Regions from separate parts of the Gordonia sp. 34D genome, predicted to be linked through region 2. Evidence: riboswitches for the same ligand, from Rfam matches in the RefSeq annotation. Region 2 holds a riboswitch; each other region holds the start of a gene.
What was found. A riboswitch is a leader RNA that binds a small molecule or an ion and turns the genes downstream of it on or off. The one in region 2 is predicted to bind cobalamin.
Positions count from the first base shown of each region.

Region 1: another riboswitch for cobalamin. It lies ahead of AC1L34_RS12120 (ABC transporter substrate-binding protein); the one in region 2 lies ahead of AC1L34_RS00390 (VWA domain-containing protein).
Region 3: another riboswitch for cobalamin. It lies ahead of metE (5-methyltetrahydropteroyltriglutamate--homocysteine S-methyltransferase); the one in region 2 lies ahead of AC1L34_RS00390 (VWA domain-containing protein).
Region 4: another riboswitch for cobalamin. It lies ahead of AC1L34_RS15900 (ABC transporter substrate-binding protein); the one in region 2 lies ahead of AC1L34_RS00390 (VWA domain-containing protein).

Region 1 covers NZ_CM155293.1:2,602,660-2,609,956, forward strand. The annotation lists gene AC1L34_RS12100 (TetR/AcrR family transcriptional regulator) at 1-536, shown strand, start outside; gene AC1L34_RS12105 (MFS transporter) at 708-2,084, shown strand; gene AC1L34_RS12110 (prolyl oligopeptidase family serine peptidase) at 2,121-4,184, shown strand; gene AC1L34_RS12115 (rhomboid-like protein) at 4,136-4,849, opposite strand; cobalamin riboswitch at 4,904-5,046, shown strand; gene AC1L34_RS12120 (ABC transporter substrate-binding protein) at 5,081-6,277, shown strand; gene AC1L34_RS12125 (FecCD family ABC transporter permease) at 6,287-7,297, shown strand, end outside.
Region 2 covers NZ_CM155293.1:79,952-87,248, forward strand. The annotation lists gene cobJ (precorrin-3B C(17)-methyltransferase) at 1-525, shown strand, start outside; gene cobM (precorrin-4 C(11)-methyltransferase) at 522-1,280, shown strand; gene cbiE (precorrin-6y C5,15-methyltransferase (decarboxylating) subunit CbiE) at 1,264-2,490, opposite strand; cobalamin riboswitch at 2,537-2,683, shown strand; gene AC1L34_RS00390 (VWA domain-containing protein) at 2,735-4,825, shown strand; gene cobO (cob(I)yrinic acid a,c-diamide adenosyltransferase) at 4,825-5,439, shown strand; gene AC1L34_RS00400 (cobyrinic acid a,c-diamide synthase CobB) at 5,444-6,823, shown strand; gene AC1L34_RS00405 ((2Fe-2S)-binding protein) at 6,790-7,297, opposite strand, start outside.
Region 3 covers NZ_CM155293.1:1,837,611-1,844,907, forward strand. The annotation lists gene AC1L34_RS08510 (condensation domain-containing protein) at 1-246, shown strand, start outside; gene AC1L34_RS08515 (acetyl/propionyl/methylcrotonyl-CoA carboxylase subunit alpha) at 451-2,247, shown strand; gene AC1L34_RS08520 (hypothetical protein) at 2,324-2,683, shown strand; gene AC1L34_RS08525 (glycosyltransferase family protein) at 2,797-3,381, opposite strand; cobalamin riboswitch at 3,485-3,700, shown strand; gene metE (5-methyltetrahydropteroyltriglutamate--homocysteine S-methyltransferase) at 3,810-6,131, shown strand; gene AC1L34_RS08535 (FMN-binding glutamate synthase family protein) at 6,372-7,297, shown strand, end outside.
Region 4 covers NZ_CM155293.1:3,427,654-3,434,950, reverse strand. The annotation lists gene AC1L34_RS15920 (hypothetical protein) at 1-10, opposite strand, end outside; gene AC1L34_RS15915 ((2Fe-2S) ferredoxin domain-containing protein) at 289-1,017, opposite strand; gene AC1L34_RS15910 (ABC transporter ATP-binding protein) at 1,014-1,808, opposite strand; gene AC1L34_RS15905 (FecCD family ABC transporter permease) at 1,805-2,848, opposite strand; gene AC1L34_RS15900 (ABC transporter substrate-binding protein) at 2,852-3,820, opposite strand; cobalamin riboswitch at 3,848-4,032, opposite strand; gene AC1L34_RS15895 (hypothetical protein) at 4,140-5,732, shown strand; gene ilvD (dihydroxy-acid dehydratase) at 5,801-7,297, shown strand, end outside.

The DNA of each region.
Region 1 (7,297 bases), 1.4 Mb from region 2:
ACGCCGCAGAGGAACTCCTCGCGACCGTGACCTACGGACGGCTGCGCACCGAAGACGTGTGCGCGGCAGCTGGCGCCGATCCGACCGCCGTCCAGGAGCATTTTGGTTCCAAGGATGGCCTGGTCGCGGCGCTGCTGCTGGATCGTTTTGAACCCGCCTCCGACCACATGCTCGAATCCCTTGGCGGAGAGTCGGCCACGATTGCCGACATTGTCGATGCGGTCTTAGACCCCCTCATCACCATGCAGGCTTCCCCGAAGTCGGCCCCGGTGGTTCACGTGCTCGCCCAGTTCGTGTTGTCGAACCCGGACACCCCCTGGTCGAGCGAGTGGTTCCGCCTCGATGTGTGGACCAAGTTGCTCACCAGCAAGGTTGCCGGTTTGGAACCGGATGTGGCACGACGTCGCTGGCGCTTCACCTTCACCGTCATCATGACTGAACTCACCGCACCGCAGGAGATCTCACCCGACAATGTGGCGGCTCTGCGCGACTTCCTGATCGCCGGACTGGCGGGCCTCCCGAAGGGCATTCAATAGCCCCGATCTCGGGTACAACGGTCGCATCGCGCCGTTGAACGTGATAGGCAGGTGTAGTCCGTTCGGGGGATACCTCGAAGTGTCTATCGGCCCAACCGGCATCGCTGGGGAGTGGTATTCGCGCACCAGATCGCAAGACCAAAGAACCGACTCTCGAACTTCTAAGGTCCCATGACTGAATCGAATACTGGCGGCGCAGTGGCGCCCCAGACTGCGCAGGCCCCGTCGCCCGCGGTTATTAGAAAAGCCATCGCCGCCTCGGCCATCGGCAATGCCACCGAGTGGTACGACTACGGCGTCTACGCCGCCACGACGACCTATCTCACGCAGGCCTTCTTCCCGGGCAGCCTCGGCACGATCGGAACCATGCTCGGCTTTGCCGTGTCGTTCGCGCTGCGTCCGCTCGGCGGATTTGTGTGGGGCCCGCTCGGCGACCGCCTTGGTCGCAAACACGTCCTCGCGATCACCATCCTGCTGATTTCGTTGGCCACCGCATTGATAGGCGTACTGCCAACTCATGCCTCGATCGGTATTTGGGCTCCCATCCTGCTCATCGCCTTGCGCGTCGTACAGGGCTTCTCGACGGGTGGCGAATACGGTGGTGCGGCCACTTTCATGGCCGAGTATGCACCGCCCCGCAAACGCGGCAAGCTCGGCAGTTTCCTGGAATTTGGCACGATGGCCGGCTTTGCTTCCGGCACGGCGATCGTGTTGTTCATGAGTTTGGCGCTGTCGGAATCGCAGATGAGCGAGTGGGGTTGGCGTCTCCCCTTCTTGCTGGCCCTGCCACTGGGCATCGCGGGCCTCTACCTGCGGTCGCAATTGGACGATCCGCCAATTTTCACTGAGGCCGACAAGCCCGACACCGGGGGCATCGTGGGTCAACTCCGCGAGACAATCGGCACGTACTGGAAGCCCATCCTGATCATGTTCGGGATGGTGGTTGCACTCAATGTCTGTAACTACACACTGCTGGCGTACCAACCGCAGTATCTGAAGGGGTCCCTCGGACTCAGCGAGGATTCGGCTTCGGTCGTGATGTTGATCGGCCAGGTGCTGATGATGGTGCTGATCCCCGTGTTCGGTGCGTGGTCGGACCGAACGGGCCGCAAGCCGATGTGGCGGTGGTCGTTGATCGGACTGCTGGTTCTGGCGGTGCCGATGTATTGGCTGATGGGTCAGAGTTTCGGTTGGGCAATCGTCGGGTTTGTCGTCCTAGGCATCCTGTACATCCCGCAACTGGCAACCATCTCGGCGACGTTCCCCGCGATGTTCCCGACCCACGTCCGGTATGCGGGATTCGCGATTTCCTACAACGTATCGACGGCCGCGTTTGGCGGTACCGCACCGCTGGTGAACGATGCCGTGGTCGACGGGACCGGGTGGACGCTGTTTCCGGCGCTGTACATGATGGGCGCATGCCTGGTTGGCCTCGTCGCACTCCGGTTCCTCACCGAAACCGCGGGGGTGCCGATTGCTGGCACCGCGATCCCCGGCGTGGATGACGAAGCGCCGACACTGGAAACGAAGGCACCCATCCACGCCTAACCGCTTCCGTGGCCCGGTCCCGGTACCGTTGATTCGGTGACCAACGACGACGTGCTGGCCGACCCGTACCTCTGGCTCGAGGAGGTGACCGGCGACGACGCCCTCGCTTGGGTTCGCGACCACAACGCGCCGACGATCGCCGATTTGACCGACTCAGACCGGTTTGCCGAACTCGAGTCCGGAGCCCTCGAGGTCCTCGATACCGACGATCGGATCGCCTATGTGCGTCGGCGCGGCGAGTTTCTCTACAACTTTTGGCGCGATGCGGCGCACCCGAAGGGCCTGTGGCGCCGCACCACCCTCGAGCAGTACCGCGCCGCCGATCCGGAATGGGATGTGCTGATCGACGTCGATGCTCTGGCGTCCGATGAGAACGAGAATTGGGTGTGGTCTGGGGCCACGATGCTCCGCCCGGACTACGACCGCGCGCTGATTTCCCTATCGCGCGGCGGTGCTGATGCTGCGGTGGTTCGGGAGTTCGACGTGAGCGCCGGTACCTGGGTGGCCGACGGGTTCACGTTGCCGGAGGCGAAGTCGACGGTCGGTTGGATCGACCGCGACACCGTCTACGTGGCAACCGATTTCGCCTCCACCCCCGATGGCCTGTCGGCGCTGACGTCGTCCGGCTATCCGCGGACCGTGCGCCGGTGGTCGCGTGGCACCGATGTGGCCGACGCCCCGACGGTCTTCGCTGGCGAGGTCTCCGACGTGGCCGTTGCCGCCACGTGCGACACCACACCGGGCTATGTGCGGCATTTCGTGTCACGGTCGACGGACTTCTTTAATGCGCTCGACTACGAACTCCGGGATGGCGAACTGATCCGGATCGAGGTTCCCACTGATGCCTTCTTCGTCGTCCGCCACAACTGGCTGCTGGTGCTGGTGCGGTCGGAGTGGACCATCGACGGCCCGGATGGCCCGGCCATCACGCATCCCGCAGGCACCCTGCTGGTGTTCGACTACCCCGCCTACCTCGCGGGAGACCGGACCCACCGGGTTCTCTTCGCACCTGATGCGCACACGAGCCTTGAGGACTTCGCGTTCACCCAGTCGCATTTGGTGATGGTGACGCTGCACGACGTTGCCACCCGCTTGGAGTTCCGTGAACTCGGCACGTGGCAGCTGGCGACGGTTGCTGGCATCCCCGATTTGGCAACCGTTGGCGTCCTCGACGCCGACCCCGACCACAGCGACGAAATCTGGCTCTCAGCAAGTAGTTTTACGCGGGCCCCGAGCCTGCTGCACGGCTCCACCAGCGACGGTGTCTCCATCATCAAGTCGTCGCCCGAGTTCTACGATGCCTCGACAGTTTCCACGCAGCAGTTCTTCGCCACGTCCGACGACGGCACCGCCATCCCCTACTTCGTGATCAAGCGAGACGATGTCGCGTCCGGCCCCACCCTGCTGTACGGGTATGGCGGCTTCGAGAACTCGATGACACCGTCGTACATGGGCATTGCCGGGCGCAGTTGGCTCAGTCGCGGCGGCATCTACGTGATTGCGAATATTCGCGGCGGCGGCGAGTACGGCCCGGAGTGGCACACGCAGGCGCTGAAGGCGGGTCGCCACCTGGTGTACGAGGACTTCGCTGCGGTGGCCCGCGACCTCGTCGCACGCCGCCTTACGACGCCCGAACAGCTTGGGGCGCAAGGCGGCTCCAACGGCGGCCTCCTGATGGGGGTCATGGCGACGAGCTATCCGGAGCTCTTCGGCGCCCTGGTCTGCCAGGTGCCGCTGCTCGATATGCGCCGCTATCACCTTCTGCTGGCTGGCGCATCGTGGATGGCAGAGTATGGCGACCCCGACGACCCCGACGAGTGGGAGTTCATCGCCAAATACTCGCCGTACCAGCGACTGCGTGCCGATGCCGCGATGCCGAAAATGCTGGTGACAACGTCGACCCGCGACGACCGCGTGCATCCCGGGCACGCGCGGAAGTTTGTGGCCCGCATGGAAGAGCAGGGGCATGAGGTGCAGTACTACGAAAATATCGAAGGCGGGCACGGCGGCGCGGCCGACAACCGGCAGAGCGCGTTCAAGTCGGCGCTGGCTTACGAATTCTTGTGGCGCGCGCTGGGCCGCAAGGAGGCGGGCGCATAGCCGCGGATCCGTTTCAGCAGGGCGTCGACGTTGAGCATTGGCTTGCCCCGCACCAGCGGGTAGCACGCGAAGCCGATGGCGAGCGCGCTCGCGTGCCCGACGGCGGTAAAACTCACCGGCAGATCCAATAGCGGTCCGCAAAACACGACGACGGCGCCGGCGATGTAGATCCACCGCCAGGGACGCGGCAGATAGTACGACAGCACGCCGATCACCGCGGCCATGAAGTAGCTGACACCGACGTCGGTGGCGTAGCGCAGTGACGGGTTGGCGACGCCGGTTTGTATGGCGGCACCGACCAGCCCCTGGCTGATCAGGGTGGCGAGGATGTGTCCGGCGAGGCCGACCGCGAGGTACCGTCTACTCCCCATCCAGCGTTCAGCGGTTGCCAGGAAAATCGTGAAGCCAAGAAAGTACGGCACCCAGTACGCACCGTCGAGCCAGAGAAGGCTGCCGAAGAAGGCCCGGAGCGGATCGTGCAAGAGGTTCGCGATATTGGTCGATCTCCGGCCAAGGATCGCGTCGAGCTTCTCGGGCGAAACACGATGCTGGACAACGGTGGTTGCCAGCAGTACCACCAGCCACAGGTACGTGATTGGTGCGCGGCGCACCCAGTCCCCGGCGATGGCGATCGCGCGACGCCATCTGCTCCGAGTCTCGCTCATCGCCCCACGTTAAGCCCGTCAAGGGGCTTGCGCCAGTGGGAGTTGAGAATGTCTGCATGCTAGATTTGCGCCGATAACTAAGCGATATCCCGTGAGGAAGCCGGTGTGAGTCCGGCACGGTCCCGCCACTGTGACCTACCCGAGGAAGTTTCTTTCCGAGTAGCAAGTCAGACACTCACCGTCGCTTCTGCAGACCCGGGGCGGAGCATCCCCGAGGGAGGTTTCTGATCCATGCGTGCCACTCGACTCAGCGTGCTCGTCGCGGCCGTCGCCGTGACTATCCCGATCGTTGCGACCGGTTGCTCAACGGCCCCGGCAAACGACGCGGGCAGCACCCGCGACTGCATCACCGACTTCGACGCGTCGAAGGACTATTTTCCGGATAAGTCGACCATCGACGAAGCCACCGGCCTGAAGATCGAGTACCACAACTCGTATCAGGTAGTAACCGTGGCGCATCCATCACAAGGTGCACCGGCCGCATCGTATGTGCTGGTCCGCTGTGGTGCGCCCGCCCCGAAGCTCGACGGTGCACTGGCCGACGCCCCGCAAGTCCAAGTCCCGGTGCGGACCCTGTATTCCGGGTCGACGACCCACCTGCCGTCGATCGCCGCACTCGGTGCCGCCGATACCGTGACGGGCGTTGCGACCACCGGATACGTCTCGACTCCCGAAATCGTTGAGCGAATCAAGGCGGATAAGGTCCGCGAATTCGCCGATGCTGGCGTGGTGAACGCCGAAAAGGTGATTGCCGGACGACCGGACGTGCTGGTGACCGACGGCAACGACTCCCCCGCCTTCGGGAAAATCACCGGCGCGGGAATCCCAGTCATCGCCGACGCCGACTGGTTGGAAGAGAATCCGCTGGGCCGTGCCGAGTGGATCAAGTTCTTCGCCGCTCTGACGGGCACCGAAAAGGAAGCCGCCAACGTCTTCAACGACGTTAAGAACAGCTATCGGGCCGTGGCGGCGAACCTTGCGAATGCCCCGAAAACCAATGTGCTGCTCGGCGGAATCTCGAACGGTACGTGGATGATGGCGTCGGGCGATAGCTACTTTGGCAAGTTGGTCGCCGACGCTGGCGGTACCTACCCGTGGATCAACGACCCCGCGCAGGGGAGCCTGCAACTGTCGGTGGAAGCCGTCATTGCCAAGGGCCGCCTAGCCGACAAGTGGCTGCTCAGCGACCCGACTATCGCCTCACTCGCCGACTTGTACAAGCAAGACCCGCGCTATCGGGCCTTCGCTAAACCCGCTGAGCAGGCCTGGAACAGCACCAAGGCAACGAACGCTGGCGGCGGCAACGACTACTGGGAGAAGGGCGTGCTGCGTCCCGACCTGGTGCTCGCCGACCTCGCCGCCATCTTGCATCCCGACCTGTACCCGAACCACAAATTCGAGTTCTACCTGCACCTGCCAGCGCAGTAAGTCCACGGCATGACGAAGAGTCCAGTCGCGTCGACATCGCGCCGCGACCGCAACGCCCTGGTGTGGGGCGGGCTGCTGGTGGGGTGTGTTGTTTCCGTGCTCCTGGCGGCCGCGTTCGGCTCGGTGCCAATTCCGGCGGGCGACACGGTGAAAGTCCTGACCGGCGGGCATCTGCCCGACGATGGTCTCGACTTCATCCTCCGCAATGTCCGACTCCCGCGCATCACTACGGCGGCTCTCGTTGGCGCGGCACTCGGGGTCGCTGGCCTGCAAATGCAGACGCTATTTCGCAACCCCCTCGCTGATCCCTACATTCTCGGCGCCAACTCCGGAGCCAGTCTCGGCGTCGCCCTGGTAGCCCTGACGGCAGGAACGGCCGGGGCGGCGAGCTTTGCTGGCGGCCTGGCCGGATGGGGTCGAGCGGGCAGCGTCGCGGCCGCCGCTATCGGTGCCGCCGTAGTTCTCGGGCTGGTCTTGCTGTTTTCGGTTTGGGTCCACAGTGCGGTGACCCTGCTGCTGATCGGCGTGATGATCGGATCGGTCACCGGTTCGCTGGTGGCGGTGCTGATCGTCTACGCCGACCCTAACTCCGTCAAGGAGTACATGATGTGGGGCCTTGGCACGTTCTCGGCGACGTCGTGGGACGACCTCAAGATCGCCGCGCCGGTCGTGTTGTTCGGGATCTTGGTGTCGTTGGCTTCGGTCCGCTCACTGAATGCGCTGCTCCTCGGCGAGGAGTATGCCCGGTCGATGGGCATCGACCTGCGGATTACGCGGGCCACCACGCTGCTGTCCGCGGCCATTCTGACCGGCGTCGTCACCGCGTACTGCGGACCCGTCGGCTTCCTCGGACTGGTAATCCCGCACATTGCGCGTGGACTGTTTGGGACGGCGAATCATCGAATCCTCCTGCCGGCCTGCGTCGTGGTCGGAGCACTATTGGCCGTGTGGTGCGGTGTGATTGCCGAGTTGCCCGGCCAAGACAACGCCCTCCCGCTCAACGCGGTGACAGCCTTGATC
Region 2 (7,297 bases):
GCAGTAGTGTCGGGCGGCGACGCTGGCATCTTCGGGATGGCGGCGGCCGTGTTCGAGGCCGCTGAGGATCCCGCGTATGCGGGGATTGCGGTCCGGGTGCTGCCCGCAGTGAGTGCGGTGCAGGCGGTAGCTGCGAAGGCGGGTGCCCCGATCGGAGCGGACTTCGCGGTGATGTCGCTGTCGGATCGGCTGAAGCCGTGGGCGGTTGTTGAACGACGACTGCGCGCCATTGCCGAAGCGGATCTGGTGTTGGCAATCTACAACCCGGCGTCGCGGTCGCGGACTGAGCAAATCGCGACGGCGCGGGAGGTGCTGCTGGAACATCGGGCCGCCGACACCGTGGTGATCGTCGGACGGGACGTAGGCCGGGCCGAAGAATCACTCACGGTGACGACCCTGGCCGAGCTGGATCCGACGACCATTGACATGAAATGCCTGCTCATCGTGGGTGCAAGTTCCACGCGAATCAGTGCTGCCGGGGTGTGGACGCCTCGCTACGTGAAGGCTTTGGAGCTGGCGCAATGACCGTCCACTTTGTGGGCGCCGGACCCGGTGCCGCCGACCTGCTGACCGTCCGCGCGACGAGACTGCTCGCCGCCGCCGACGTGGTGCTTTATCCGGGGACCTACCTTGATCCCGACGTGCTGAGCCACGCAAGCCCAGACGCTGAGCTTGTCGATACTCAGGGTCTCGACCTCGACCAGATCACCTCCCGAATCGTCGAGGCGCATGCGGCCGGGAACGAGGTGGTGCGCCTGGCCTCGGGCGACCTGTCCATCTACTCGGCGCTCGCCGAACAAACTCGACGGCTCGACGCGGCAGGCGTCGCGTGGGACGTAACGCCGGGCGTTCCCGCCTACGCGGCCGCAGCGGCTGTCGTGGGGCGGGAGCTGACGGTCCCGCTCATCAGCCAGTCAGTGGTGTTGACGCGGACGCAGGCTCGATCGACCGCGATGCAGGCGACGGAAAATCTGGCAGCGTTCGCGGCGACGCGGGCAACACTGGTGTTGCACCTGGCAATCACCAAAACCCGGGCCCTGATGGACGACTTGATCGGCGACTACGGCGCCGACTGCCCGGTGATCGTCGTGTACCGAGCCAGCCAACCCGAGCAGCAGATCCTTAGGGGAACCGTGGCGACCATCGCCGACATCGTCGACGCGGCCAGGCTCAAACGGGCAGCCGTAATCCTGGTCGGTTGGGCGCTGGACCCGACGGCCGGAGGGGAGTCGTTCCTGTACGACCCTGCGCGGGAGCGCGGAACTAAGCTCCGCGCGTAAACGTCCACTGGGTCACCGTGCGCATCGGCGTCCAGCCGGTGAAGCTGCCGATCGGGGCGGCGACCTCCACCGCAAGGCGGGTCAACTCGCCGTCGTGCGCGGCGTGCAATTCGCCGAGGAGTCGTTCGGTTTCGATCGTCACGCCGTGCACCACCAGGCGACCACCAGCGGGCAGTGCGGCCAAGCAATGGTCGACGACGCCGGGGGCGGTCGCGCCGCCGCCGATGAAGATCGCTGACGGTTCGGGTAGGCCGTCGAGGGCTTCTGGTGCCTTCCCGACCACGACCCGCAAACCAGGCACCCCGAGGTTGCTGGCATTGCGGGCGATCCGTTCTGCCCGGTCGGGGTGCGCTTCGACTGCGGTGGTCGTGCAGGTGGGATGCGCGCGCATCCACTCGATCCCAACCGAGCCTGCGCCAGCGCCCACGTCCCACAGGTGCTCGCCGGGGACAGGAGCGAGCCGCGCCAACGCCGAGGCGCGCAAGTCGCGTTTGGTGAGCTGCCCGTCGTTCTCGAAAACGCTGTCGGGCAGTCCGGCAACCCACGATCCGTGGGGCGGCCCGATCAGCTCGAGGCCGATCACATTGAGCCTCGACGACGGTCCGGTCCAGGTGGCGACGGTCCCGTCGCGTCGGCTGAAATCGGCCGATCCGAGGTCGCCCAGCACGTGCATAACGCTGGCGCCGTAGCCGAGGTTTCGCAGCAGGTCCGCCACTGCCGCGGGAGTGTTCTCGTCCGACGACAGCACCACCACCCGTCGACCCGCAGACAACTCTCGGACCACTAGCGAAACATCGCGACCCACCAGCGAGACGACCACACACGACTCGGCTGACCACCCCAACTCAGCCCGGGCCAACGCGACTGACGACACTGCCGGGATCACCCGCACACGGTCGGCACCGAGCACGTCGATCAATGTAGAACCGATCCCCGAGACCAGCGGATCACCCGACGCGAGCGCCACCACGGAGCCGCCTGCGACCTCGCCAAGAAAAGCCCCGAGCTGCTCGCGCAAAGGCGACGGCCAAACGTGCCGCCGCTGGTCGGGACGGTCGGGGAGCATCGACAAGTGTCGTGCGCCACCGATAACCACGCTGGCGTCGAGTACTAGTTTTTGCTGTTCAGCGGGCATCGCCGCCCAACCTTCGGCGCCGACGCCAACAACGGTGATCGGCGGCGGGGTCGCGGGGCTCGTTGTCTGGGACACGAACGCTGACGCTATCGTAGGCACTAGGCACGAGGTGCCTTGGAGGCTTCGGCATCGGAAACGGTGGCAACTGCCGACAAGGAGAATCTGGGAAGCCGGTGAGATTCCGGCACAGGCCCGCTGCGGTAAATCGGGCCCCTCCATGCGAGGGGATCCGACAAGTCCGAAGACCGGCCTCGCGCCCGACCCTATTGTGTGGCGGCGTTCTGAACGCCGACCACGTGTGCATGAGCGGGAGCCTCAAATGCCGGTGCAGTACCCCTTTTCTGCTGTCCTCGGATGCGAGACGGCCACCCCCGAGAACGCCGACGTCGGTCGCCGCATTGGCGATATGGGACTGGCGTTGATCCTCACGACAATCGCCCCGGAAATCGGGGGCGTCCTGATTCGTGGGGAGAAAGGGACCGCAAAGTCGACCGCAGTCCGCGCGCTCGCCGCCGTGCTGCCGCCGATCGACGTGTACGCGGCGGACCGCTTCTCCATCGACCCGGCCGACCCCGCAGCCACCTCACCCGACGCCCCGTTCGCTGATACGACGACTCTCACCCGGCCGGTTCGCCTCGTCGAACTGCCGGTCGGTGCCACCGAAGACCGCGTCCTCGGGTCCCTGCACCTGGAACGGGCACTGTCGGAAGGCAAGGTCGAGTACGAACCGGGACTCCTGGCCCGCGCGCACCGCGGCATCCTCTACGTCGACGAAGTGAACCTGCTGCACGACCACCTCGTCGACCTCCTCCTCGACACCTCCGCCATGGGACGCGCGACGGTGGAACGCGACGGCGTCTCGATTGAGCATGCGGCGCGATTTGTGCTGATCGGCACCATGAACCCCGAGGAAGGGGAACTGCGCCCCCAACTCCTCGACCGGTTCGGCCTCACCGTGGAGGTCGCGGCCCCGCGTGAGCCGACTCTGCGCGCCGAAGTGGTGCGGCGCCGGATGTCGTTCGACGCCGACCCCGCAGCCTTCAATGCCAACTACGCCGCCAGCGAGGCTGCGCTCACCGACGAGATCGCAGCGGCCCGAGAACGCGTTGGTGCGGTACGACTCGGCGATCCTGCGCTATTGAAGATCGCCGAAGTGTGCGCGGCGTTCGAGGTCGACGGGCTGCGCGCCGACATCGTGACTGCTCGCGCGGCCGTCGCACATGCTGCATGGTTTGGCCGCGACACCGTCACCAAGGCCGATATCCGCCAGGCAGCTCTGCTCGCGCTGCCGCACCGGCGACGCCGCAACCCCTTCGACGCTCCCGGCATCGACGAGGAACTTCTCGATCAGATCCTGGGCGATGATGAACTGCCTCCGGAACCGCCGGAACCCGAGCATCGTCCGGACGGTCCCGACAATCTCGACGAGTCGACGCAGACCGACGGGGCAGACAACGACCGGGCAGGCAAGGACGGGGCAGAAAAGGACGGAACTGACAGCGGTGAATCCACACCCGCGCCAGATCCCGCTTCCGACGACCAGCAGCCGTCACCGGGCTCGGTCGGTCCCGAGACCGTCGCTGCGGCGACGGACCCCTATCGACCAAAGCACCTGACTGTTCGCGGTATCGGTGCCGGCACAGCCGGACGCCGCAGTCGCGCAATCGCCACCACCGGCCGTCGTATCGGAGCCACCGTCGGCGCGACCGGATCCCTGCACCTGGTGGAAACCATCAAAGCCGCAGCGGGCAAACAGGCGGTACGCCGAGCGACCGACGATCGACGAGAGCGGATCGACCTGCGCGGTGAAGATCTGCGGATCGCCGTCCGAGAGGGGCGCGAAGCCAACCTGGTGCTCTTCTGCGTCGACGCCTCCGGTTCGATGGCCGCACGCAAACGCATGACGCAGGTCAAGACCGCCGTCCTGTCACTGCTGCTGGACGCCTATCGTCGCCGCGACAAAGTTGGCCTGATTTCGTTCCGCGGGAACGCCGCTGATCTCGCCCTACCGCCCACGCACAGCGTCGACGTCGCCGCAGCGCGACTGGACAACCTCCCGGCCGGCGGACGTACGCCGCTGGCTGAAGGACTCCTCGAAGCGGCGCGTGTGGTGACGCGCGAACGGTTGCGCGACCCGCGCCTGCGGCCGCTGTTGGTGATTGTGACCGATGGTCGTGCCACGAGTGGTGCCGATGCCGTCGCGCGGTCGCTGCACGCCGCCGACTACGTCGCGAGCCTCGGCGTCACGACCGTCGTCGTTGATGGCGAAAGCGGTCCGCTGCGCTTGGGCCTCGCCCGTCAACTCGCCGCACGACTGGGTGCCGAACATCTGCCGGTCGCCGAAGTGAGCGCCGAAGCGCTGACGGCCTCGGTTCGCCGGCACACCCACCACTTGAATGGAGCCGCCTGATGCCGCAAGGAGTACCAACGACGGTCCCCAACGACGGTCTCACCACTCGCCAGCGTCGAAACCGACCGCTGCTGATGGTCCACACCGGAGACGGCAAGGGAAAATCCACCGCAGCCTTCGGGCTGGGCCTGCGCGCCTGGAACCAGGGCATGAACATCGGGGTCTTCCAATTCGTGAAGTCCGCCAAGTGGCGCATCGGTGAACAGACCGTCCTGGAACGCCTCGGCCAACTGCACGAGGAGACCGGCGAAGGCGGGCCCGTGCAGTGGAACAAGATGGGCTCGGGATGGTCGTGGAGCCGCAAGCAAGGCGACACCGAAGACCACGCGGCCGCCGCCGTCGAAGGCTGGGAGGAGGTGAAGCGTCGGCTCGCCGACGAGACCCACGACCTGCTGATCCTCGACGAATTCACCTACCCGATGAAGTGGGGATGGGTCGACGTCGACGAGGTAGTGCAGGTCCTTGCCAACCGGCCGGGCCACCAACACGTCATCATCACCGGCCGCAATGCGGCCGCCGCGCTCGTCGACGCTGCCGACTTGGTTACCGAGATGACCAAGGTCAAGCACCCTATGGACGCCGGGCAGAAGGGGCAGCGGGGCATCGAATGGTGAGCCGATGAAGCTACCGCGACTGGTGATCGCGGCACCGTCGACCGGGCAGGGTAAGACCACAGTCGCCATGGGCTTGATGGCGGCGCTCCGTTTGGCCGGACAAGAGGTCAGCGGACATAAGGTGGGACCCGACTACATCGACGCTGGCTATCACTGCCTCGCGACGGGACGCCCGGGACGAAACCTCGATCCGCACCTGGTCGGGGAAGATCGCATCGTGCCGCTACTGCTGCACGGTGCGGCGGGCGCAGATATTGCGATCGTCGAAGGCGTTATGGGCCTCTACGACGGTCGGCTCGGCACCGGCGGATTTGCTTCGACGGCACATGTCGCGACGTTGACATCCTCGCCGGTGGTGCTGGTGATCGACGTGGCGCGACAGTCGCGGACTGTCGCCGCCGTCGCAGCGGGCATGGCGGCCTTCGACCCGACCATCAACATCGTCGGAGTGATCCTCAACCGGACCGGATCGGTCCGCAACGACGCCGAGATTGTCGCGGCCATGGAAACCGCGGGACTACCGGTTTTTGGATTGCTGCCGCGCGACGAGCAACTCGCCACGCCGTCCCGGCACCTCGGCCTGGTGACAGCAAGCGAACGGGACGACTCGGACGAGTTCGTGGACCTGCTGGGGCGCGTCATCGCCGCGCACCTCGACATTCCGGCGCTCCTCCACGCTGCCCGCACCGCACCAGACCTGGAAGCACAGGCGTGGAATCCGGGGACCGAGGTTGTCGCGGAGGGGACTGAGCGTCCCGTTGTCGCAGTGGCTGGCGGTCGTGCCTTCACCTTCCGCTACGCCGAAACCGACGAACTCCTTCGGGCGACCGGATGCGATGTGGTGGGTTTCGACCCGCTCGTCGACACCGCGCTGCCCGCCGGAACCTGCGGACTCTACCTCGGCGGCGGGTTCCCGGAGGTCTACGCCAGCGAGTTGGCCGCCAACCGTGAACTCCTCGCAGACCTGCGGGGTGCGGTCGAATCGGGAATGCCGACCGTCGCCGAATGCGCGGGGTTGCTGTACCTGGCGAACACGCTCGACGGCGCACCGATGGCCGGTGCCGTGCATGCCTCGGCGGAGATGTCGGGTCGGCTGACGCTGCGATACCCGGTGGCCACGGCCACCGCAGACTCCCTGTTGACACGCACCGGCGAGCAGGTGACCGGGCACGAATTTCACCGCACTCAAACCAGTCCGGCGAACGGGCCGGTCGCGGCATGGAGTATCGACGACGCGCCGACGGGCTTCGCGACCGACACCCTGCATGCGTCGTACCTGCACGTGCATTGGGCAGGGCACCCGCAGCTGGCGCAGCGGTTTGCCGACGCGGTGCATCAGCGCGCCGTGAATCAGCTCCGGCCGAGGATGCAGTCGGCGCAGTAACCGCCGCCGGGGATTCGGTAGTACAAGCAGCAGGAGCGCCGCACATAGCTCGGCGTTGTTCCTTCGCTCAGCGTCCCCTTCCCGACGAAAGGACCGTTGAGGAGGTGCCGTCCGACGGCGGTCGCAGCGTCAGCGAGTTCGGGGCGGACCAGATTAATCATGGCGATCGCGCCGAAGGCCGCCGAGGCGATGTTGCCGTCTAACACGGTCGAAGAAAGTGCGTAGTGCGCGGCAATCGCCTCGGCGAGGGGTCTCATCACCGTCGTCAACGCCGCCGAAATGTCGGGCACACCAACAGGTCCGGTGACGACGATCGGCCACGGGCCCGCGGCGGCCGGCTTCCAGAAAGTCGTGTCCAGATCGAGGGCGGGAATATCGATCCCCAAAACTGTTGCTGCGACCTGCGGCGCTAGTAGGCGGGCGAAAAGCCCCAGCGACATCGTCGACGCCGCGACCCGACGATCAATATCTGCT
Region 3 (7,297 bases), 1.8 Mb from region 2:
TCACCGCACATGGTGTTCTCCTATATGGACACGCGGGCCAGCCCTAAATCCGACATCGGCGATGCGGGTGCAGCCCGAGTTCTGCGGAGCCATTCGTACGCTGACGACGAAGTTTACGTGTGGGCCAACCGAACTCCGGGCGGTCTGCGGATGCACGCGCGATATCCGGCGACGGGCGCTGAGAACGTGCCAACCTTCCTTGACGATTTTGCCTCCCTACTCGCGCGTACAGCGAATGGGAGGTAGACAGTTTCCATAGTTGTGCGACATGCCACGTACCGAGCAATCGCTCGGTGCGATAATCTAAGTCGCGGAAATCACGTTGGTCGCCCAAAGCGACGTACGTGAGAGAACTACGCGCGGGAAACGTCCCGCACGAGACGCAGCCCGTCGACCCCGGATGGTGAACGCCGTCCCCGACAACGGCCCGCCGAGCGGTGGGCCACAGGAGTGCCAGTGACCAGTTCCGCTGAGATCAGCCAGACGACCATCAAGAAGGTCCTCATCGCCAACCGCGGCGAAATTGCCGTCCGCGTCATTCGTGCCGCCAAGGATGCGGGCATCGCCAGTGTTGCCGTTTACGCCGAGCCCGATGCGAACGCCATGTTCGTTCAGCTTGCCGACGAGGCCTTCGCACTGGGTGGCCAGACTTCCGCCGAGTCGTACCTGGTCTTCGACAAGCTGCTCGACGCTGCCGCTCGCTCCGGTGCTGACGCCATCCACCCCGGATACGGCTTCCTTTCGGAAAACGCTGACTTCGCACAGGCTGTGCTCGACGCTGGCCTCACCTGGATCGGTCCGTCACCGCAGTCGATTCGCGACCTAGGCGACAAGGTCACCGCTCGCCACATCGCTGAGCGCGCCAACGCCCCGATGGCCGCAGGCACCAAGGACCCCGTGCAGGGTGCCGACGAAGTCGTCGCCTTCGCCAAGGAATACGGCGTTCCCGTTGCCATCAAGGCGGCATTCGGCGGCGGCGGTCGCGGCATGAAGGTCGCGCACACCGTCGAAGAGATCCCCGAACTGTTCGAGTCCGCCACCCGCGAGGCTGTTGCCGCCTTCGGTCGCGGCGAGTGCTTCGTTGAGCAGTACCTCGACAAGGCCCGCCACGTTGAGGCCCAGGTCATCGCCGACCAGCACGGAAACGTGATCGTTGCCGGTACCCGCGACTGCTCGCTGCAGCGTCGTTTCCAGAAGCTCGTCGAGGAGGCCCCGGCGCCGTTCTTGACCGACGACCAGCGCGCCCGCATCCACAACTCGGCCAAGGCCATCTGCAAGGAAGCAGGCTACTACGGTGCAGGCACCGTGGAATACCTCGTCCAGGGCGACACCGTCTCGTTCCTCGAGGTCAACACGCGCCTCCAGGTGGAGCACCCTGTCACCGAGGAAACCGCAGGCATCGACCTGGTTCGCCAGCAGTTCGCCATCGCCGAAGGTAAGGCGCTGACCCTCACCGAGGATCCCGCACCGCGCGGCCACTCCTTCGAGTTCCGCATCAACGGTGAGGACGCCGGTCGCGGCTTTCTCCCCGCCCCCGGCCCCGTCAGCACCTACCGCGAGCCCTCGGGCCCCGGTGTCCGCGTTGACTCCGGCGTCCGCGAAGGCGACGTCATCGGCGGCCAGTTCGACTCGATGCTCGCCAAGCTCATCGTGACCGGCGAGGACCGCAACCAGGCCCTCGACCGCGCACGCCGTGCGCTCGCTGAGTTCGAGGTCGGCGGTCTCGCAACCGTCATCCCGTTCCACCGCCACATCGTCTCCAACCCCGCCTTCATTGGCGGCGAAGACGGTTTCGACATCTACACCAAGTGGATTGAGACCGACTGGGACAACACCATCGAGCCGTACACCGACGGCGAAGCCATCGAAGATGACTCAGCCCCACGACAGAAGGTTGTCGTCGAGGTTGGCGGTCGTCGTGTCGAGGTCTCGCTCCCGGGCGACCTCAACTTGGGCGGCGGCTCCGGTAACGGTGCAACCACCCGCAAGCCGAAGGCACGCACCCGCAAGAAGGGCGGCGCGGCCGCTGCTTCGGGCGACGCCGTGACCGCACCGATGCAGGGCACCGTCGTGAAGGTTGCCGTCGCTGAGGGCGACACCGTCGAAGAAGGCGATCTGGTCTTGGTGCTGGAAGCGATGAAGATGGAGAACCCGGTCACCGCGCACAAGGCTGGCACGATCACCGGGCTGTCGGCTGAAGCTGGCGCTGCCGTCACCCAGGGCACCGTCCTGCTGGAGATTAAGTAGTCTTATCCGCTTATGCCGTACTTTGGGCCCGCTTACTGGGCCCAAAGTACGGCATAGCTGTTTTTAGGAGTCGAATGTGGAAGCTGTCGAGATCAATGCGGGTGCTTGGTACTTGCGTGCCCTCCGGGACGACGATCGGCTCTCGGACGTTCCGGCCTTGACGCTTCTCGGTATCGACGACCCCGCAGGCTATGTTCGCGACACCGATGCGGCGTGGGCCGACGAATCCAGTCTCACCTGGGCGATTTGTGTCCCGACGACGGGCGAACTCGCGGCCCTCATTGGAGTCGACCGCGACGGCACGTTCCGTGGCCTGAGCCGCGACGGCTTCGGCGACGCGCTTTCCGCCGCCGCCGACCCTGCCGCCCGCTGCGCCACAGCGTTGCTCGACGTGACACCCGCCCCCCTGACCGTCGGCGTCCCGAACCGCACCTAGGCCGTTCCCGCATGATGCGTTGATTCCCGCACCACGTCTAACGTAGTGCGGGAATCAACGCATCATGCGAGAACAAGTGGGGGCGCGTTATGGGGAAGGCCGAACGGTTCGGCCTACAGCACCGAGTTGGCGGGGTTCCCCAAGTCGGTGCAGTCGACGCCCACAACGTCGTTGCGGTGATCGATCAAGTAGCGGACCGTCGTGAGGCCGGCACCCGCCTGCTCGATCGCCTCGCGGATCCGATCCGCACCCAAATAAACGGGCTGGGCTGGCTTCCCTGCGAACTCGGCACGGCAAATCGTGTTCGGACCCTGCGCGGCCACCGCCAACACTCGAGACACCGCGCTCGGACCAGGATCAGGACTATCGAGGGTCTGCAGGACCGCGCCGTCGAGCGCCGGATGCTGGTCCACGAAACTCAGCGCCGCCCTCACACAGGCGTCGAGACTGTCGTACCACTCGGGCAAATACAGGGTGGTTGAGATGGTGTCAGGTGCTGGCACCACGCGTGCCCCAAGCGCCACGTAGACCGAATCACATCCACCAGCGCCAAGGCTTGACACCGCAGCCATCAGTCGTTCAATGCCAGGTACGTCGCTCTCACCTGCGGGAATGCGCTCATCCCCGCGAGCAACGAGGACGATTCCAGCGACAGATCCAGCCGACGACCCTGAATTAAAATCATCGCCAAATCCCATGACGCCCAATTCTACTCGTTTGAATAGTATTGAGATCGCAACTGGTTCGCCCGAACGAGATACTCAAGGAGCCCCTGCTTCTCGACCCCGGGCGTCGACGCGACGACACCGCCACCGTGCAGTGTCCGCCCGTGAAGAGGGAATCCGGTGAGAATCCGGAGCTGACCCGCAGCGGTATGTCGGAACGACCGCCGTCACCTGCACTGGGAATGTGCTGCACTCGCAGCTCCCGGGAAGCGACGGCCACTAGAAGCGGGCTCCCTTACGGCGAGCACGCACGCCGACCAGCCCGAAGACCTGCCTGATGCATCGGAAGCACACGCTCCCGATGGTTGTCCGCCTCGCGGAAGGGCTCGAAGTCTTCGTTTCTTCTGTGCCCGTACATGGCGGCAACCCGTTAACTACTCATGCAGGAGAGAAGAAACGTCATGTCCAACGACAAGGCCCCAAGTCCACACCGCGGCACCTTCACGACGACGGTCCCCGGCGTCGCCCGAATCGGCGCAAATCGGGAACTCAAGCGCGCCGTCGAAGCCTATTGGGCGGGCCGAACCGATGCTGCCAACCTCAAGCAGGTTGCCGACAGTATTGCGCGCGACAGCTGGAATCAAATGGTACGCAATGGCTTTGACTCCGTTCCGGTAAACACATTCTCGTACTACGACCACATGCTCGACGCCGCCGTGATGCTCGGCGCCCTGCCCCCTCGGGTGGCGTCAATTACCGATCCGTTGGACCGCTACTTTGCCGCGGCCCGTGGAAACGACACCGTGGCCCCGTTGGAAATGACCAAGTGGTTCGACACGAACTACCACTATTTGGTCCCTGAGATCGGTCCGGAGACCAGCTTCGCGCTCGACGCGAGTACCGTGCTCGGCGCGGTCGCAGATGCCCAAGCTCTCGGCATCCCGGCACGACCCGTGGTCGTCGGCCCGATCACTTTCCTAGCCCTGTCGAAGACGGTCGGCGACGATGCCGAGGCGGTCTCGATCAGCCCGCTGGCGCGGATCGACGAGTTGCTCCCCCTGTACGTCGACCTGTTGGCGCAGTTGGCGGCCGCGGGCGTCGAGTGGGTCCAACTCGACGAGCCCACCCTGGTGACCGATCAGGCCGAGGGTCTCGCCGGCTTGGCAGAGCGCGTCTACCGCGCCCTGTCGGAATCGACAGATCGTCCGAAGCTGTTGGTGCAGACCTACTTCGGCGATGCTCGCGACCGGTTGGCAGCCCTGGGTCGCACGGGAATTGACGGCGTTGGCGTCGACCTCATTGCTGGCTCGGCCGATTCAATTCGCGACGCCCAGCTAACCGGCAAGCATGTCGTTGCCGGCGTCGTCGACGGTCGTAATATCTGGCGGACCGACCTGCACGCAGCGTTGGAAACCCTCCGCGAACTACGACCACACGTCGGATCACTGGCGGTTTCGACGTCGTGTTCCACGCTCCACGTGCCGTATACGCTGCGCGGCGAGTCGCAGATCGACGACGCCCTGTACGGCTGGCTCGCGTTCGCTGAGGAAAAGTTCGCCGAGGTTGGTGCGCTTTCCCGGGCCTTGTTGCACGGTGAAGCGGACCAAGAGCCGCAGTTCACGGCATCGCGCACGGCTCTGCTGTCGCGAACCACTGACCCTCGCCTGCACGTGCCGGCCGTTCGTGAGCGCCTGACCGGCCTCTCGTCGTCGGATTGGACACGCGCCGACGCCGCTGTTCGGCGGGAAGCCCAAGATGCGGCTTTGCCTCTGCCTATTCTCCCCACGACGACCATCGGCTCGTACCCGCAAACCGTCGAAATCCGCAGGGCCCGGTCGGCACTGAAGAACGGGACCATCGATGCGGCCACGTACCGCGCGCGGATGGAGCAAGAGATCGCCCAGGTGATCGCCTTGCAGGAGAAAGTTGGCCTCGACGTGCTGGTTCATGGGGAACCGGAACGCAACGACATGGTGCAGTACTTCGCCGAGCAACTCGACGGTTTCGCCGCCACCGCCAACGGCTGGGTGCAGTCGTACGGTTCCCGGTGTGTGCGGCCGCCGATCCTGTTCGGTGACGTGGCACGGCCCACCCCGATGACAGTCGGCTGGACCACTTACGCGCAGTCGTTGACGAACCGACCGGTCAAGGGCATGTTGACCGGTCCGGTGACGATCATCGCGTGGTCGTTTGTCCGCGACGATCAGCCGCTCGCCGTGACGGCAAACCAGGTAGCGCTGGCGATCCGCGACGAAACCGTCGATCTGGAGCGGGCCGGGGTCCCGATTATTCAGGTCGACGAGCCGGCACTCCGCGAACTCCTGCCGTTGCGGACCGCTGATCGAGCCGCCTACCTCGATTGGGCGGTACGTGCCTTCCGCCTGTCGACCGCGGGCGTCGAAGACACCACCGCGGTGCATACGCACCTGTGTTATTCCGAGTTCGGCGATGTCATCGGGGCAATCGCGGCGCTTGACGCCGACGTGACGTCCATCGAAGCGGCGCGCTCGCACATGGAGGTGCTCGACGACCTCAACGACGCGGGCTTCGCTGCCCAGGTGGGTCCCGGGGTATACGACATTCACTCGCCTCGCATCCCGAGTATCGACGAGATCACCACGTCGCTCCGCGAGGCACTGGGTGCCGTGTCGGCTAATCGCCTGTGGGTGAACCCCGACTGTGGGCTCAAGACGCGTCGCACCGATGAGGTCGTCGTGGCGTTGAAGCGCATGGTCGCCGCAGCGGTCGCGGCCCGAGCCGAGGTGGCCGCGCCCGTCGCCTAACGCTTTTCGGCCCGGAAAGCCCGTCAAATTTCCTCATTTCTGTCACAGACATCGCTCAGCGACACGACAGTTCCGTCACCGATCACGGCGTGTCGTGACGGATCGGTCGAATCGTGACAGAAATGAGGAAATTGGCCGGTAGGCCCGCGGGGGCGCCAAAGTCGGTTTTATCCCGCCTGTGAGATCGGCGGCATACATTACAAGGCAAGGGATGTCGCCGATCGAAGGGTGGGGCACGCTATGCGTTGGCTAATCGTTGTCGGGATCGCGGTGGTGAGCGGGCTGTCGTTGCTGTTGGTGTTTCTTGTTTCACCCTGGTGGTTGTTTCTAACCGTGCCGCTGGCGCTGCTTGCACTGACCGGCGTCTACGACCTCACCCAGCGTCGACACTCGATCCTGCGCAACTATCCGATCATTGGGCATATGCGGTTCCTGATGGAAGTGATGCGTCCGGAGATTCAGCAGTACTTCGTCGAACGCAACACCGACGGCACACCCTTCGACCGCGATACCCGCACCACGATTTATGAGCGGGCTAAGGACGTCAAAGACGTGGATCCGTTTGGTACCGAACGAGATCCGAGCGCTATCGGCTACGAGTACGTGCAGCATTCGATCGTCGCGCAGCCGGCTCCGGAGGGATCACCGCGGGCGCGGATCGGCGGACCGGCATGCAAGCAGCCGTACGACATCGCCATGTACAACGTGTCGGCGATGAGCTTCGGTGCGCTGTCGGCAAATGCGATCCTGGCGCTCAATACCGGAGCCGCGAAGGGCGGCTTCGCCCACGACACCGGGGAGGGTGGCCTGAGCCCATATCACCTGCAGCCGGGTGGGGATCTCATCTGGGAAATCGGTACCGGCTACTTTGGTGCACGCACGCTCGACGGCCACTTCGACCCCGAGATGTTTCGCAAGAAGGCGGCGACACCTCAGGTGAAATGCATTTCCATCAAGCTCTCGCAGGGCGCGAAGCCCGGTTTGGGTGGGGTGATGCCCGGCGCCAAGGTGACGGCCGAGATTGCTGAGATGCGCGGTGTGGAAGCCGGCAAGAGCGTCGTTTCACCGCCTTCGCACAATGCTTTTCACACCCCCATTGGCCTGTGCCAGTTCATCGGCCAACTTCGCGAACTATCTGACGGCAAACCCATTGGGTTCAAGCTGTG
Region 4 (7,297 bases), 590 kb from region 2:
CCGTCGTCACGCATTTGCGTGTGGGTGTGGTTGTGACTCGCAACGAACGGTCCCTTCGTGAGGTTTGCCCCGTCGTCAGCCAGGTGGATGGCTGTCGCCGACAGGTTATCGACCAAACGATCACCCAGTGTGATGCGTCACGTTTATTGCCAGTGGTGATGTTTGTCACTCCTTATTGCGGTCATTTCGGTCATGCGATTCGCACGAACCCGGTATATCACCCGCGCGCGATACGCCAAGGCTGAACCTCCCGGCCGCTTTCGCAGTTAACGACCGAGCAAGCCGCCATTAAGTGCGCTCACCCAACCACTCGGAAATGGGCGTACCTCCCGCGAGGTGCTGATCTACGACCGCCGCGACGCGGTCGGCCGTGAGCCCCGAATACCAGGCGTTATCCGGATACACGACGACCACCGGAGCCTGCGCGCACGGGAAAAGGCAACCCGTCACAGTGACGAGAACGTCGTCGTCGCCCAGGCCGCGCGCCTCGAGTTCGGCGTCGAGAACACGCGCTGACTCGCCCGACCCCTGCGCCGAACAGCGCGGCCCCCGGCACACCAGGACGTGCCGACCGAACCCAGGCACCTTCTCCCACGCAGGCGAAACCAGCGGCGCGACAGTCGTTTTCGCAGGCTCACCACCGTCGTCGAGCGCCGACTCCAGCACGTCAGCGTAGGCGTCACCGTCACAGAGCGACCGCCCGATACGAACGTCGGGCACATGCTGGGACTCGGTTCGCGTCCGGAGCCAATGCCCAATCACCCGGCGGAACCAGGCATCCATCTTGCGGTCGACGACCGTCTGCCCGGACACCACCAGCACCCGTCGCGCACAGGCGGCAGCGGCGCGATCGAGTTCCTCGGTGATCGTCGACGCGGTGCCGCCAAGAACCGCGACGCGAAACTCCACACCCGGCCGACGCTCGCGCAGCACGCGTAGCCCCGACTGAACCTCGGCGGCCGGATCGTTGCCGCGATCGGTGGGTGCGGTGACGATCACCCAATCAACGCCAGTCATACGCCCGCCCTTCGCGCATGCTGTTCGGCGGCACCGCACACCACCACCAGCGGAGCGCCCGTGCGCGGATGCTCAATCACCTCGGCATCAATCCCGTAAACCTGCGCTAACAGTGTGGGAGTGAGGACCTCCGTCGGTGTGCCGATCGCCTGCACCACCCCCTGATCGAGGACCACCAGTCGGTCGCAGAACATCGCTGCCAGATGCAAGTCGTGGATCGCTGCGACCACCGTCAGTTCTAATTCTCGTACCGCACTGAGCAACTGGACGCCCGCAGAAACATCGAGATGATTGGTGGGTTCGTCGAGCACCAACACTTCGGGACGCTGAGCAAGCGCACGCGCCACCTGAACTTTCTGCCGCTCACCGCCCGAAAGGGTGTGCCACGCCCGCCGACGCAGTGGTCGAAGGCCCAGGGCATCGAGGGCCCGCTCCACATCCTGCGACGCCTCCCCCAGCGGACGCCCCCAACCCGCACCGTGCGGGATGGTGCCAAGTTCGACGATCTGCTCCACCGACAAATCCAGCACCGTCGCCGAATGCTGTTCCACCTCGGCGACGGTCCGGGCAAACTCGCGGCGTCGAATAGTCTGCACGTCGCGGCCACCCAGAAAGACGCGGCCAGTGTCGGGCTTCTGCCACCGCATCAGCAACGACAGCAGCGTGGACTTACCCGAACCATTGGGCCCGATGATCCCGGTGAACTCCCCGGCGCGCGCACTGCACGTCACGTCGCTCAAGATCGGGTTGCCGTCCCGGATCACGCTGGCGCTGTACACGTCGAAGTTCATTCGGTGCCCTTCTGTCGTAGCAGCCAGATAAAGGCGGGCACCCCGATCGCCGAGGTGACGAGGCCGAGCGGCAGTTCGCGGGCGGGCAGCAGACTGCGTGCCACGATGTCCGACCACACCACGATCAACGCCCCCATCACGATCGCGAGCGGCAGCACCCGCGCGTGCAACGGGCCGACGAGGAAACGCACAGCGTGTGGAATCACCAGGCCGACAAAGCCGATGATCCCGGACATCGCCACCAGCACTGCGGTGCATAGCGACACCAGCGCATACAGAATCCATCGCGTCCGAGAAATGTCCGTACCGAGACCGGCGGCAGCCCGCTCACCGAAGGCGAAGGTGTCGAGCGGCCGGGCATGAAACAGCACCACAACCACCGTCACACCCGTCACCGCCGCACTCAGCGCGAGCGTGTTCCACCGAACCCCCGCGACCGACCCCAGCGACCAAAACATCACCCGCTCGGCCGTCCCGTGCGGACCAAAATAGATCAGCCCCGAACTGAGGGCGGCCGCCAACTGTCCCACAGCCACGCCCGCCAGGATCAGTCGGCCGGGCAGTAGGGCCCCGCCGCGGGTCACCGCGATCGCGAACACCAACAGCAGCGCCGCCATGGCCCCGATAAACGCCGCAACAGAAACAACCGGCCCGCCGGACATGATCCCCAAGCCAAGACCGGTGCTAAGCACCACCGATGCACCCAAGGCCGCGCCGCCCGACATCCCGAGAATGTACGGATCAGCCAACTGATTGCCCGTCAACGACTGCAACACTGCACCGCACACCGCCAAACCCGCACCCACCACCGCTGCCCCAACCACCCGCGGCAGTCGTAGGTCGACGACGATGTGCTCGTCGAGCACGTTGACCCCCGAGCCGCTTCCGAGGCGACCGAGGATGGCGTCGAACACCGTCCTCAGCGATAGATCTGCCGACCCGATCACCACGCCAAAAGCCATGCTGACCAGGAGCGCAGCCAACAGTCCCCCGGTCCAGAGCATAAAGCTCGGGGCCGGATGGACTCGTTCGCGCAACATCGCTTACCCCGCGAGCGCGCCCGACAGTCGGACCGCCCCGTCGATCAGACGAGCACCCGGTGTGCTTTCGGAGAACGGAACCACCACGTACGAGGCCCTCTTTACCGCGGAAAGATCCCGCAGCGCGGGGTCGGATTCGAGGTAGGCGCGTTTGGCAGCGGCCGGGTCCCAGCTGGCGTCGATAAGAACAATGACGTCGGGATCCGCCTTCAGCACGGCCTCCCAACTGGTGTCGGCCCAGTTGCCCGAAAGCTGACCGAACACATTGGTCGCGCCGACCGCATCCATCACCAGCTGTGGTCCGCCGCCCCGCCCGCCTACGGATGGGCTGTCGGTTTTGGCGTCCCACCACATGATCGTTTTTCCTGCCCCGGCATGCTTCGCCTTAAGCTCAGCGAGGGTGGCGCGCATCGCGTCGTTGACTTTGTCGGCTTGCTCAGTTCGGCCGAAGAGCGTGCCGTAATCGCTGGTCTCGCCGGCGACAGCCGCCCACGACGGCGCCGGCCGCGCGGACTTGTCGGCACACCCAAACGGCGAGACGTAGGCCGCAATTCCCAGGTCGGCCAACGACTGTTCGCTACCGAGCGCCTTATCGGTGAAGGCCGACGCGTACGACGCCGCCACCAGATCGGGCCGCTTCTCCAGCAGCGCCTCACGTTCGGGGTACTTGTCCGAGAGCACGTCGATCCGACCGTAGGCATCCGCCCATTTCGGCGAGATGGCGTCGTCAAGATAGGCCGTCGCAACAAGCTGTTGCGCTGCGCCGATGGCGAGCGCGGATTCCGTCGCGCCCTGATTGACGGTGATGGCCGACGTTGCAGGCTTGGCCAGCGTTACCGTCCGACCACAGTTCGCCAGCCGGATGGCCGCACCTGCATCGGTGGAACTCTCCGCTGTGGTGCAGGCACTCAGCGCCAGCACCACCGACAGACCAACAGCGGCGCTCGGGCCGAACTTCCAAAGGGTACGCAAAGCGACCCCCTTTCCAATACTCGTGGAACTACGGGGTACGCCGCGGCCGGTCTCCTGGCTTAGCAGGGCTCCCGACGTCGTACCTTCCCGGATGCGCAAACACCCAGTGGCCGGAGATTTTCACTCCAAACGACTGTCGGACCTGCTCACAGTGGCGAGTCCGCGCCGGATTTTCACCGGACTTCCCGAACACCGTGACGTATGCGATGAGTGTATCGGCAGCCGATTTGAGTAGGATTCCGGATCTGCGAGCACTTGACCCGATACGGTCAGAGCACGATCGGCCGAGGACCGCGGGCCGAGACAACGGGGGAGTTTCATGGGCCGCACCACCACCACGCGCACCGCGCTATCCGCCGTTCTCGCCTCCACCTTTCTTGCGGCCGGTATCGGTTTGGGTTCGGCAGAGGTATCGGCACGACCATCGCCCCAACCGCTGGGTTGCGTTCCGTTCATCAGCACCTTCCAGCTGGTTCCCCCGCTGCCCGGGTTGTTTACGCCGCTACCCAGCATCAAGGGCCCGTCTGAGTTCGACGGTCTTCCGCCCGCACCGCGGCAGGAGAAGCTGCCAGCGAAGGTCGAATTCCGCGACAACACGCAGGGTTTCAACTCGAGGACCGAAGCCGTCCTGCACAACGGTCACCTGTATGCGCGGGCCCGGCATTCGTCGAAGCCGTGGCGCAAGGTCGCCACCCCCGGTTGCCTTGACGGCGAAATAGTCGCAATTTCAGTCAACAACAACATGCTGGTGGCCCTGGACAAGAACGGTTTCATCTACTCCCTCGATAACCTCCTGTCCGGACCGATGCTGTGGAATTGGACGCGCATGTTCGGCGGCCCAATCTGGTTGTGGCCAGGCATGCAGGTGCCCAACAAAGCCGCGAAGCAACCCGTCGCCAACAAGTGGTCGATCAGTCACCGGATCTCGACGAGCTTCAAAGACCCCAAGGGCGTCACCCATCCCACCACTGCCGGACTGGTTGAGTTGGTGAGCTTGGCCGACGACGGTTCGCGGATCATCTATCAGGACCCGTGGCTGCCCGCCGACTTCAGCTACGAGATCGGCGGTCCCGAGCAGGGCCGATTCCAGGCGAATGCGATCTCCACATCCGGGTCGGTGACGCTGGTGCAAAACAAGTACGGCGACATGTTTACCCGTCTCTACGACCTCGACACCGCAGGTGCCAACCACATTCCGGGCCGCTATTCTTGGCAGCCGCAACCCAAGAAGCCTTCTGCGCCAAACCAATTGGCTGAACGATTCAACCCCGGCTATGCGGCGATCGACCTGCCCGGCGAGGATTGGAAGCCTCAACCGAAGATCCCGGGGACGGTTACCTCCCGGATCACTATCCACGATTCTGGCGCTACCGCCGAAGACCGCGAACTTCGAGTGGAGGGTATGAGCGGCGGCACCACCGGCTACTGGCACAAGCCAATCACGGCGTCGACGTGGGCGTTTACCCCGACGGGCCAGCCACTGCGGGGGCAGGTGTTGCACGGCGACCCGAGCACCAACCAGACGGCCCTGACCCTCGCCCCGAAGAACAAGGTGAACTTCCGTGGCAAGCTGCCCGACGGCTGGACCATGACCACCGAAAACTTCGAGTGGGCCCAAACGAAGCATCCCGTCACCCTGACGTTGCCGACCGGCCGCACGTTCAACGTCGAGCTGTACACCACCGACGGCCTGCGCCTTCTCCCCCGCGGTCCCGGCCTCGACAACAATCCCCGCACCCTGGAGGGTGCCATCGACTTCCGCAGCGCCGCGCCCTGGCGGCCCGAGAATGCGGAACTCAATCGCCTAATCCGCAAACAGTTCAACGGTGCCCACGTCTACGAAACGAACATCCAGGCAACTAAGAACTCCCTGGCCTTCGACCGCCCCGGAGTGGTGCTTGTAAGGAAGTAGCGGACCGGCCCCGAGGCCGAAGCGGGCGAACTCGTGACCTCCATCCCAATCAGCACTATCGTCAGAGCATGGCTACCGACTCCACCGGCAACAATCCCGACATCAAGCCCCGTAGCCGCGATGTGACCGACGGTCTGGAGCGAACTGCCGCGCGCGGCATGCTCCGGGCGGTCGGCATGGGCGACGACGACTGGGGGAAACCACAGATCGGGGTCGGCTCGTCGTGGAACGAGATCACACCCTGCAACCTCTCGCTCGACCGCCTCGCTAAGGCCGTTAAAGAGGGAGTCCACGAGGGCGGCGGGTTTCCGATGGAGTTCGGAACCATCTCCGTTTCCGACGGCATCTCCATGGGCCACGAGGGAATGCACTTCTCGCTGGTGTCACGCGAGGTGATTGCCGACAGCGTCGAAACTGTGATGAGCGCTGAACGCCTCGACGGGTCCGTTCTGTTGGCTGGCTGCGACAAGTCGCTGCCCGGAATGCTCATGGCCGCGGCGCGACTCGATCTCGCGTCGGTCTTTCTCTATGCCGGTTCAACCCTGCCCGGATACGCGAAACTCTCGGACGGATCCGAGCATCAAGTCACCATTATCGATGCCTTCGAAGCCGTCGGTGCCTGTGCGCGCGGACTCATGAAACGCGAAGACGTCGACACTATCGAACGCGCCATTTGCCCCGGCGAAGGCGCGTGCGGCGGCATGTACACCGCCAACACCATGGCCAGCGCCGCCGAAGCACTCGGCATGTCTCTGCCCGGAAGCGCCGCACCGCCGGCCCCCGACCGGCGCCGCGATGGCTTTGCCCGCGAATCGGGGAAGGCGGTCGTCGAAATGCTGCGCCGCGGAATCACCGCGCGCGACATCATGACGAAGGAAGCATTCGAGAACGCGATCGCCGTGGTGATGGCATTCGGCGGGTCCACCAACGCCGTGCTGCATCTGCTGGCGATCGCCTACGAAGCCCATGTTGAACTCTCGCTCGACGACTTCAAACGCGTCGGCGCCCGGGTTCCACATCTGGCTGACGTCAAGCCCTTCGGCCAGCACGTCATGACCGACGTCGACCGCATCGGCGGCGTCCCTGTGATTATGAAAGCACTGTTCGACGCTGGTCTCCTCCACGGCGACTGCCTCACCGTGACGGGCAAGACCGTCGCTGAGAATCTCGCCGACATCGCCCCACCCGACCCCGACGGCCTCGTTCTGCACGCGATGAAGAACCCCATCCACCCAACCGGCGGCATCACCATTTTGAACGGAACACTGGCCCCGGGCGGCGCGGTCGTGAAGTCAGCGGGCTTCGATTCCGACGTCTTTGAGGGCGTCGCCAGAGTCTTCGACCGGGAACGCGCAGCCATGGATGCCCTCGAGGACGGCACCATCACGGCGGGCGACGTCGTTGTGATCCGCTACGAAGGCCCCAAGGGCGGGCCTGGCATGCGCGAAATGTTGGCGATCACCGGCGCCATCAAGGGCGCGGGCCTCGGCAAAGATGTATTGCTGCTGACCGACGGGCGCTTTTCCGGCGGAACCACCGGACTGTGCGTGGGCCACGTGGCTCCG